One region of the Microbulbifer sp. MCCC 1A16149 genome, then DNA from elsewhere that is predicted to be linked to it. Evidence: predicted binding sites of a transcription regulator. Region 1 holds the regulator's gene; each other region holds the start of a gene.

The links. Region 1 encodes LexA, which represses DNA repair genes until DNA is damaged. Its sites were predicted from a motif close to ACTGTNTNTANANACAGT; they were not measured.
Region 2: the regulator LexA is predicted to act here: its motif matches at 813-830, upstream of recA (recombinase RecA).
Region 3: the regulator LexA is predicted to act here: its motif matches at 1,087-1,104, upstream of uvrD (DNA helicase II).
Region 4: the regulator LexA is predicted to act here: its motif matches at 1,112-1,129, upstream of ACONT6_RS17870 (VRR-NUC domain-containing protein).

What each region holds. Positions count from the first base shown of each region.
Region 1 is NZ_CP185959.1:2,185,822-2,188,025, forward strand. Features, by position in the region: gene ACONT6_RS09265 (TIGR00730 family Rossman fold protein) at 144-785, opposite strand; gene lexA (transcriptional repressor LexA) at 1,032-1,640, shown strand; gene ACONT6_RS09275 (hypothetical protein) at 1,769-2,023, opposite strand; gene ACONT6_RS09280 (DUF6586 family protein) at 2,197-2,204, opposite strand, start outside.
Region 2 is NZ_CP185959.1:2,791,120-2,793,323, reverse strand. Features, by position in the region: gene ACONT6_RS11830 (MaoC/PaaZ C-terminal domain-containing protein) at 1-149, shown strand, start outside; gene ACONT6_RS11825 (CinA family protein) at 235-747, shown strand; gene recA (recombinase RecA) at 885-1,916, shown strand; gene ACONT6_RS11815 (regulatory protein RecX) at 1,958-2,204, shown strand, end outside.
Region 3 is NZ_CP185959.1:4,119,890-4,122,093, reverse strand. Features, by position in the region: gene hexR (transcriptional regulator HexR) at 5-859, opposite strand; gene uvrD (DNA helicase II) at 1,136-2,204, shown strand, end outside.
Region 4 is NZ_CP185959.1:4,318,028-4,320,231, forward strand. Features, by position in the region: gene ACONT6_RS17870 (VRR-NUC domain-containing protein) at 1-1,055, opposite strand, end outside; gene ACONT6_RS17875 (vWA domain-containing protein) at 1,248-2,204, shown strand, end outside.

The DNA.
Region 1 (2,204 bases):
GTTAAGCTAGATAACGGGCACCCTGCTTCCCTTGGGAACGGCTGAACCCGGATACCTGTATTCAAATTGCAAAATCAAATACGGCTAACAAACGGTATTAGCTCACCAATTCACAAGCTCGGAAATGGTTTCGTTTGCCCCCCTCAATCTTCGCGCCGGCGAATATACTCAACAATAATTTCTGCAGCCTCGTCGACGGTGTCCACCAGTTTGAACAATTCGAGATCGCTCTCATCGATGCAATTCCGGGCAAGCTGCGTGTCCACCATCCAATTTACCAGGCCCGACCAGTACTGTTTCCCTACCAGCACAATGGGAAAACGTCGGACTTTCTGTGTCTGCACCAGGGTTAACGCTTCGAATAATTCATCGAGCGTACCGTAACCACCCGGCATAGCGATAAAGCCCACCGCGTGCTTGACGAAAATAAACTTGCGCACGAAGAAATAGCGAAAGTTCAGGCTGATATCCAGATAGGGATTTGGGGTCTGCTCGAACGGCAATTCTATATTGAGGCCGATAGAAGCACCGGACTGGGTGAAAGCGCCGCGATTGCACGCTTCCATAATTCCGGGACCTCCGCCGGTAATCACGGGGATACCCTCACTCGCCAACAGCTCACCAAGACGCATGGCCTGCTGATACTCATGCGTGTCTTCGGGAAACCTTGCGCTGCCAAAAACCGTCACCGCGCCTTTGAGGGTAATCAGGCGTTCGATACCGTCGACGAGTTCCGATTGAATGCGCAGCACGCGCCACGCTTCCGGCATTTTTGCATCCAGCATATGCCTTCTCCATTATCACTATTCGCAGCCCTGTAGGACTTAATCTAAGCATTGAGGCCTGCGGCCTGGAACTGCAGATATAAAACGCCTCAGGGCCATCCAAGTCTAGCAGTAATCAGGCGCCGCCCCGGGAAGATTGCGCACCCGCCAAATCTGTATATAATCACAGCAACTGTATATAAATACAGACACCGGACTCCAGGAACAGATGCCGGGAATAACTCCGGAAACAACAGGAACGCGCCCATGACAAATCTCACCGCCCGCCAGGCACAGGTACTGGAGTTAATCAAAAGTTACCTGGACGATACCGGTTACCCACCAACCCGGGCTGAAATTGCCCAGGAACTGGGCTTCCGCTCCCCCAATGCTGCGGAAGAGCACCTCAAGGCACTCGCGCGCAAAGGGGCCATCGAGATGGTTGCCGGCGCCTCGCGCGGAATTCGTATTCCCGACTACCACAGCGGCCTGCCGATTGTCGGCCGGGTAGCCGCCGGTAATCCGATCCTGGCGGAGGAGAATATCGAGGAGTACTGCGAGATTCCGGCAGAGTTCTTCCACCCTCCCGCGGATTACCTGCTGCGGGTACACGGAATGAGCATGAAAGACGCCGGTATCCTCGACGGTGACCTGCTGGCCGTGCAGCGCACAGAGAACATCCGCAACGGTCAGATCGTGGTTGCGCGTATCGAAGATGAAGTGACGGTGAAACGCTTCAAGCGCCGCGGAAATCAGGCAACCGTACAGCTGCTGCCAGAGAACGAGGACTTCAACGTTATTGAGGTAGACATGCGCGACAGAAACTTCGCGATTGAGGGACTGGCTGTTGGCGTTATTCGCCAGAACCCCCTGTAATGGCAAATGATTCGCCATAAACAGTAAAACGCAGACATAAAAAAACAGGGCGATTGCCCTGTTTTTTTATGTCTGGCCAAAGTGCTGGCATCCACTACCCCGCACCTCCCGGAAACCGACAGACCGCCTCAGTGGATGGTGTGCTCGGTAATATCCACTTCCTCTTCTTCGAAGGGTTCCGGCTCCAGCTCGTTGATATCCTGTACCGCCTCGATGCCGGCCTCGAGCATGGCCCGCGCAATGGCAATCTTATGTTCGCGCAGAAACTCGAGACTCTCCTCAGAGAAATGGATACGCACCAGCGGGTCCTCCTTGTGACCAGCGCGTCGCAGCGCTACATCACCATTGGACAACTCGATGATTTCGTAGGTCTCAGAAGACATTCATTTCTCCAATTACTTCTCAATTACCTCACACCGGCCGCCCACATAACCGAGAGCGCGACCGGGTATCGGGCTCGGCGTGATTTGAAGCCAGTGTAACACAGCGGCAAATGATTAATCAGTGGGCGGGGCCGCCCAGGCTTGAACCTCAACCGGGCCGTTGATGGCGGGAGTTACCACT
Region 2 (2,204 bases), 610 kb from region 1:
TTCGCTTCGGTGTCGAGTTTAAAAAGCCGGTGCTGCTGCCTTCGCAGGTCTCCCTGCTGCACACCCGGGATGACGATTTGCTGAGGTTCAGTCTCACCGGTGGGGACAGCCGGCGCGCGCATCTCTGTGGGCGGATTGAGGCCATCTAGCCTGTCATTTACTGTTTGCGTAAACTCGGGGCCAGCCCTGATCCGTCGGGGGTGTTGATCTGGCGATGGTGAGGAAGGAGTGAGTGTGGATTCTGAAACCCGGCAATTGGCAGCCAGCCTGGGGCGCGCGCTTCAGAGCCTCGGTTGGAAGGTGACTGCGGCCGAGTCATGTACCGGTGGCGCCGTCGCCGCGGCCATCACCTCCGTGGCCGGGTCATCCGCCTGGTTCGAGGGCTCGGTGGTGTCCTATGCAGATCGTATCAAACGGGACTTTCTCAGTGTTGATCAGAAAGATCTGGAGGAGCTCGGTGCGGTCAGCGAGTCGGTGGTACGGCAGATGGCAGTGGGCGTGTTCAACCGCCTGGATGCAAATCTGGCGGTGGCGGTGAGCGGTATCGCCGGGCCCGATGGCGGCAGTGAGGAAAAACCGGTAGGCACCGTCTGGATCGCCTGGGCCCATGGCGAGGGCCAGGAGCCGGTCAAGGTGGATGCTCGCTGTATGCATTTCACCGGCAGTCGCGCGGAAATCCAGGCGCAGACCGTAGTCGCGGCGCTGCAGGGCATGCTGGATATTGCCGAGTCTCACCGCACCAGCTGATTCCCGCTATCAATGAATTCTGGCACCGGAAAGCAATTCCCGCTGCCGACCATCAATTCCGGATTACTGGTTGCTTATACAGTAATTTTTCTCTAAGCTCCCTCCCATAACCAATCTTCAAGTACACGGGAAGGGTCATGGATTCCAACAAAGACAAGGCTTTACAGGCGGCGCTGTCACAGATCGAGCGTCAGTTCGGCAAGGGCACCGTCATGCGCATGGGGGATAAAGAGCGCGTGCGTATCCCCGCGATTTCCACCGGCTCCCTCGGCCTGGACGTGGCGCTCGGCATTGGCGGCCTGCCTCGCGGTCGTATTGTTGAGATCTACGGCCCGGAATCCTCCGGTAAAACCACCCTGACCCTGCAGGTCATTGCGGAAGCTCAGCGTAAGGGCGGCACCTGTGCCTTTGTGGATGCGGAGCACGCTCTGGACCCGATTTACGCAGAGAAGCTTGGTGTCAACGTTGACGAGCTGATCGTATCCCAGCCGGATACCGGTGAGCAGGCTCTGGAAGTGGCCGATATGCTGGTGCGCTCCGGTGCTGTCGATGTACTGGTTGTGGACTCCGTTGCCGCGCTGACCCCGCGTGCTGAGATCGAAGGCGAAATGGGCGACTCCCACGTCGGCCTGCAGGCGCGACTGATGTCCCAGGCACTGCGTAAGCTCACCGGTAATATCAAGAATACCAACACCCTGTGCGTGTTCATTAACCAGATCCGTATGAAGATCGGTGTGATGTTTGGTTCCCCGGAAACCACCACTGGCGGTAACGCACTGAAGTTTTACTCCTCAGTACGCCTGGATATCCGCCGTATCGGCTCGGTAAAAGAGGGCGACGAAGTCGTCGGTAACGAGACGCGGGTGAAGGTGGTCAAGAACAAGGTGGCCCCGCCATTCAAGCAGACCGAATTCCAGATCATGTACGGTGAGGGGATTAACCTGCTGGGCGAGATCGTCGATTACGGCGTGAAGATGGGCCTGGTGGACAAGGCCGGTGCCTGGTACAGCTACAAGGGCGACAAGATCGGCCAGGGCAAGGCCAATGCAGTCAAGTTCCTCAAGGAAAATACCGATATCCGCAACGATATCGAATCCCAGCTGCGCGCCCAGCTTCTGGGTGACGTGGTCGCCGCACCGGCGGAAGAAGTGGAAGCCGCGGAAGACTGATTTTGTCTTTTCCCCAAGATACTGTCGGCGGCGGGGCAAACTTGCCGCCGACAGATTCCCTCGAGGAACCCCCATCCCCTGTCGAAGCCTTCCAGGCACTGTTCAGTAGTGCATTGGAATTGCTGTCCCGTCGTGAACATTCCTGTCAGGAATTGCGCCAGAAACTTGCTGCCAAGCATCCGCACGCGGATTTTGATGCAGTACTGCAGCGCCTGCAGGAGCTCAATTATCAGTCAGATCAGCGTTTTACCGAGGTGTTCTGCCGCTCGCGGGTACAGCGAGGGCAGG
Region 3 (2,204 bases), 1.9 Mb from region 1:
CTAATCAGTGCTTTTCCTCGCGCAGGTTATACAGGCCCTTTTTCAGCTTGAGCAGGTGTTCCTGCAGCTGGGGGCCCTTGCGCTGGGCGACGCCGATGGCGAGTACATCGATCACCACCAGGTGGGCGATGCGGGAGGAAAGTGGGGTGTAGAGTTCGATATCTTCCTCCACGTCCACTTCCAGGGGGATACTGGCCTGGCGGGTCATGGGTGAGCCACTGGGACCGAGGCCGATAACGGTGGCGCCCTGCTGTTTGGCCATGTCCATGGAGCGCAACAGGGAGGAGGTACGGCCGCTCTGGGAGATGGCGACCACCACGTCACCAGGCTTCATGCTCATGGCGGACATGCTCTGCATGTGGTGGTCGGAATGGGCGGCGGTGGCCATCTGCAGGCGGAAAAATTTGTGCTGGGCGTCGGCGGCGACGGCTCCGGAGGCGCCGAAACCGAAGAATTCCACCCGCTTGGAGGCGGCGATGGCGGCGACGGCGGCTTCCAGCGCGCGCCCGTCGATCTTGTCGCGCACGTTGAGCAGGGTGTCGACGGTGGAGTCGAAGACCTTGCGTTTGTATTCGGCGATGGTGTCGGTTTCGGTAACCGCGATCTGGCCGAAGCTGGGGCTGGAGGCCAGCTGCTGCGCGAGGTTGAGCTTGAATTCCTGGAAGCCGGAGCAGCCGACGGCACGGCAGAAGCGCACCACAGTGGGTTCACTCACTTGGGCTTCGGTGGCGAGATCCACTATCCGCATATGAATGATTTCGCCGGGATTGGCGAGGATGTATTCGGCGACCTTGCGCTCCGATTTCCGCATGGCGCTCAGCTGTTCGCTGATCCGCTGCGTGACTTCCGCTGGCTTCACGACACTACCTTCTATGGTTCAAGCTGTGCAGTTTAGCGGCATGGCGGGGTGCTGGCGAGCCTTGGCTTGTTTTGGAGTTGGTGGCGGTAGTGATACCGGTGGGCCTATGCGGGACACGAGCTAGGCGCCCCCCCTCAACCCATCCCTGGGGCTCTTCCGCGAGGTCCCTCTCGCGGAAGGTCCCGCATAGGCCCGCCACTGAACCTTATTCGGGCGCACCACAAAACCCTGTTTATATACCCAGTTATCCCAAAACCCCTGATACAATCCGCCCCCATGGACGTATCTGAACTCTTAGACCCCCTCAACGACCCCCAGCGCGAAGCCGTCGCGGCGCCGCCGGGCAATCAACTGGTTCTGGCTGGCGCCGGCTCGGGCAAGACCCGTGTGCTGGTGCACCGTATCGCCTGGCTGATGCAGGTGGAGGGGGCATCGCCCTACTCCATTATGGCAGTGACCTTCACCAACAAGGCCGCGCGCGAGATGCGCGGCCGCATCGAGGAACTGCTGGGGGTGAATACCTTCGGCATGTGGGTGGGCACTTTCCACGGTCTCGCCCACCGCTTGCTGCGCGCCCACTGGCAGGAAGCAAAGCTGCCGCAGAACTTCCAGATCCTCGACAGCGACGACCAGCTGCGCCTGATCAAGCGGGTGCAGAACGAACTGGGGTTGGACGACAAGAAGTGGTCCCCGCGCGAGACTCAGTGGTGGATCGGCGCACAGAAGGATGAGGGCATACGCCCGCAGTATATCCAGCTGACCGGCGATCCCTGGCTGCAGACCATGGTGCGGATCTACAGCAGCTATGAAGAGGCCTGTCAGCGCGCTGGTGTTGTGGATTTCGGCGAGCTGCTATTGCGCGCACACGAGTTGCTGCTGAATAACGACAGCATTCTCGCCCACTATCGCCGCCGCTTCCCGTTCATTCTGGTGGACGAGTTCCAGGATACCAACACTATTCAATACGCCTGGCTGCGCCTGCTGGCCGGCGATCAGTGCTGTATCACCGCGGTGGGAGACGACGATCAGTCCATTTACGGCTGGCGCGGTGCCAAGATCGAGAATATCCAGCACTTCGAGGCCGACCTGAAAGGTGTTCAGACGGTGCGCCTTGAGCAGAACTACCGCTCCACCAGCACCATCCTCAACGCCGCCAACGCGGTCATCGCGCACAACTCCGGCCGTCTCGGCAAGGAACTTTGGACCGAGGGTGACAAGGGCGAGCCTATCTCGCTCTACTCCGCCTACAACGAACAGGACGAGGCGCGCTTTATTGTCGAGCGTATCCAGGACTGGGTGCGCGACGGCAACCGTCGTGACAGCATCGCCATCCTGTATCGCTCCA
Region 4 (2,204 bases), 2.1 Mb from region 1:
TCCACAGGCGGTTTGTGTCGGGGGGGCGCCGGCCAGTCCTGACTACAACCGGCTTTCTTTGCCGTGCGGTATCCGAAATTCTGCGCGAACTCGCTCTCCGCTTCATTGTGCGGGCTGGCGAGAATCTCCGCGCACAGCGCCAGGCCCAGCTCGGTGTCACCGCGGCTCACTGCGATCCGGGCCCTGCGTTCCCGCGCCGGCGGACGGCTGCACTGACGGTACAGCGCGTCGGCCTCGCTTAAGGCATCGAGTCGCTCCAGCTGCCGCGCCAGGGTCAGGCGCAACCGGTCGAGACGCCGATGCAGGGTACTGTCGCCGTCGATACCGGCGGGGAGTCGCGCCGCCAGCGCATTAATGGCGTCAGCATCCGCGGCCAGCGCGAACTCGGCCTCGGCCACACAGTCGTAATAACGCAGGTGCTGCTCGATCTGCTCGCGATTCCGGAACGGCAGTTGTTCCCGTTCCAGCGGGTAACTTTCATAGCGGTAAAGTCCCAGGTCCCGCAGCACATAGTCGGTCAGATCCTGGTTCAGGTTGCCGAAAAACAGCAGCTTGAAGGTCTCGAAGTGCTCTGCCGCCTGTACTGCCAGCAGTGGTTCGTTTTCCACCAGGGCACGCTGTATGGGCGAAGCCTCCTGCGCGAGCAGCGCCTGTTCCACGGCCGGGCGTTTCAGGGATTTGGGCAGGGGTTCTGGACTGCTGGCCAGCAGTTCGTTCTTGCTGAACAGTGGCAGGATTTCTTCCAGTGCCAGAGACGGGTTGTGCTGCAGCAGGCCGCTCGCCACCAGTTGTTCCACCGCGGCGCTCAGATCGCTGATTTCTGCGTAGTTCAGTTTGTATTGCCGGAACAGCGCGCCGGCACTGGAGGGCACCCCCTTGCGCGACAGCAGTCGCACATACAGGCGCTGGCTGTCGGTCGCCAGGGAACGAAACTGACCGAAGAAGCGCCTTTCGCTGGCCGACAACAGGTTTTCATAGCGCGCCACCACAAAGTCCACCAGTGCGCGGAAGTTGCTGAGGTAGTAATCCGGAGCCAGTTCGACGGGATCGGCCATGGGGAATTCAAGTATCTGGGGGTGAGCTCATGCGGTGGGCAGCGTCGCTGCCCAATGCTGTATGGTTATACAGGAACGTAGAAGTGCAAACAAACCTGAGCGCGACTGCAGGGCCATTGAAAGTGGCAAAAGCTGATTGGTGCTGCAAAACTCTTTTTAACGCCAATAACAATAACGTATAGAGGGACCTATATGACTCGCCATTCCCAACTTTCCAATCTTCTCCTTGCTGCGCTGGTTACCGCACTGGTGGGCTGCTCTTCCTCCGATGAGCCGCAGGATGAAGATACTGCAGAGCAGTCGAAGACGTATGTGATTCAGGAGATTCAGGTCGACTCAGGGGAGAGCGCTGATATCCTGCCCATGGCGCGCATGCGTCGCCCCCAGCTGGAAATACAGCCAGCATCGGCGTTGGCACTAGCGCCGCCACAAGTGGTACCCATTACGCCGGAAGGTTCTGGCGAGAAATATCAGGATCTGGAACCCCGCCAGGTAAAACTGGTGCGTGAGGATCCGGTCTCGACCTTTGCCCTGGATGTGGACACCGGCGGTTATAGCAATGTGCGCCGCTTCCTCAACAACGGACAGTTGCCACCCAAGGATGCGGTGCGTCTCGAGGAGCTGGTCAATTACTTCAACTACGACTTCGCGGGCGCGGATAGTAAACCGACACCCGCCAGCGATGATGACTTCGCCGTGCACTTCGATCTCTCCCGTGCGCCCTGGGACGCAGAGCGCACGCTGTTTTCCATCGGCGTGAAGGCGCGCGAGTTACCGATGGACGAGGTGCCGCCGGTCAATCTGGTCTTCCTGATCGACACTTCCGGTTCCATGTCCCAGGCGAACAAGCTGCCGCTACTGCAACAGGCCTACCGTCTACTGGCCAAGCAGCTGCGCGCCGAGGACTCGGTGAGTATCGTCACCTATGCCGGCAGCGCCGGGCTGGTGCTGGAGCCGACCTCCGGCGATCAGAAAACCAAAATCCTGCAGGCCATCGACCGGCTCCAGGCCGGTGGCTCGACCAACGGTGCCGGCGGTATAGAGCTGGCCTATGCGGTTGCGCAACAGGCGTTCAAGAAGAACGGGGTCAACCGCATCCTGTTGGCCACCGATGGCGACTTCAATGTGGGCATCAGCGATGTGGAAACC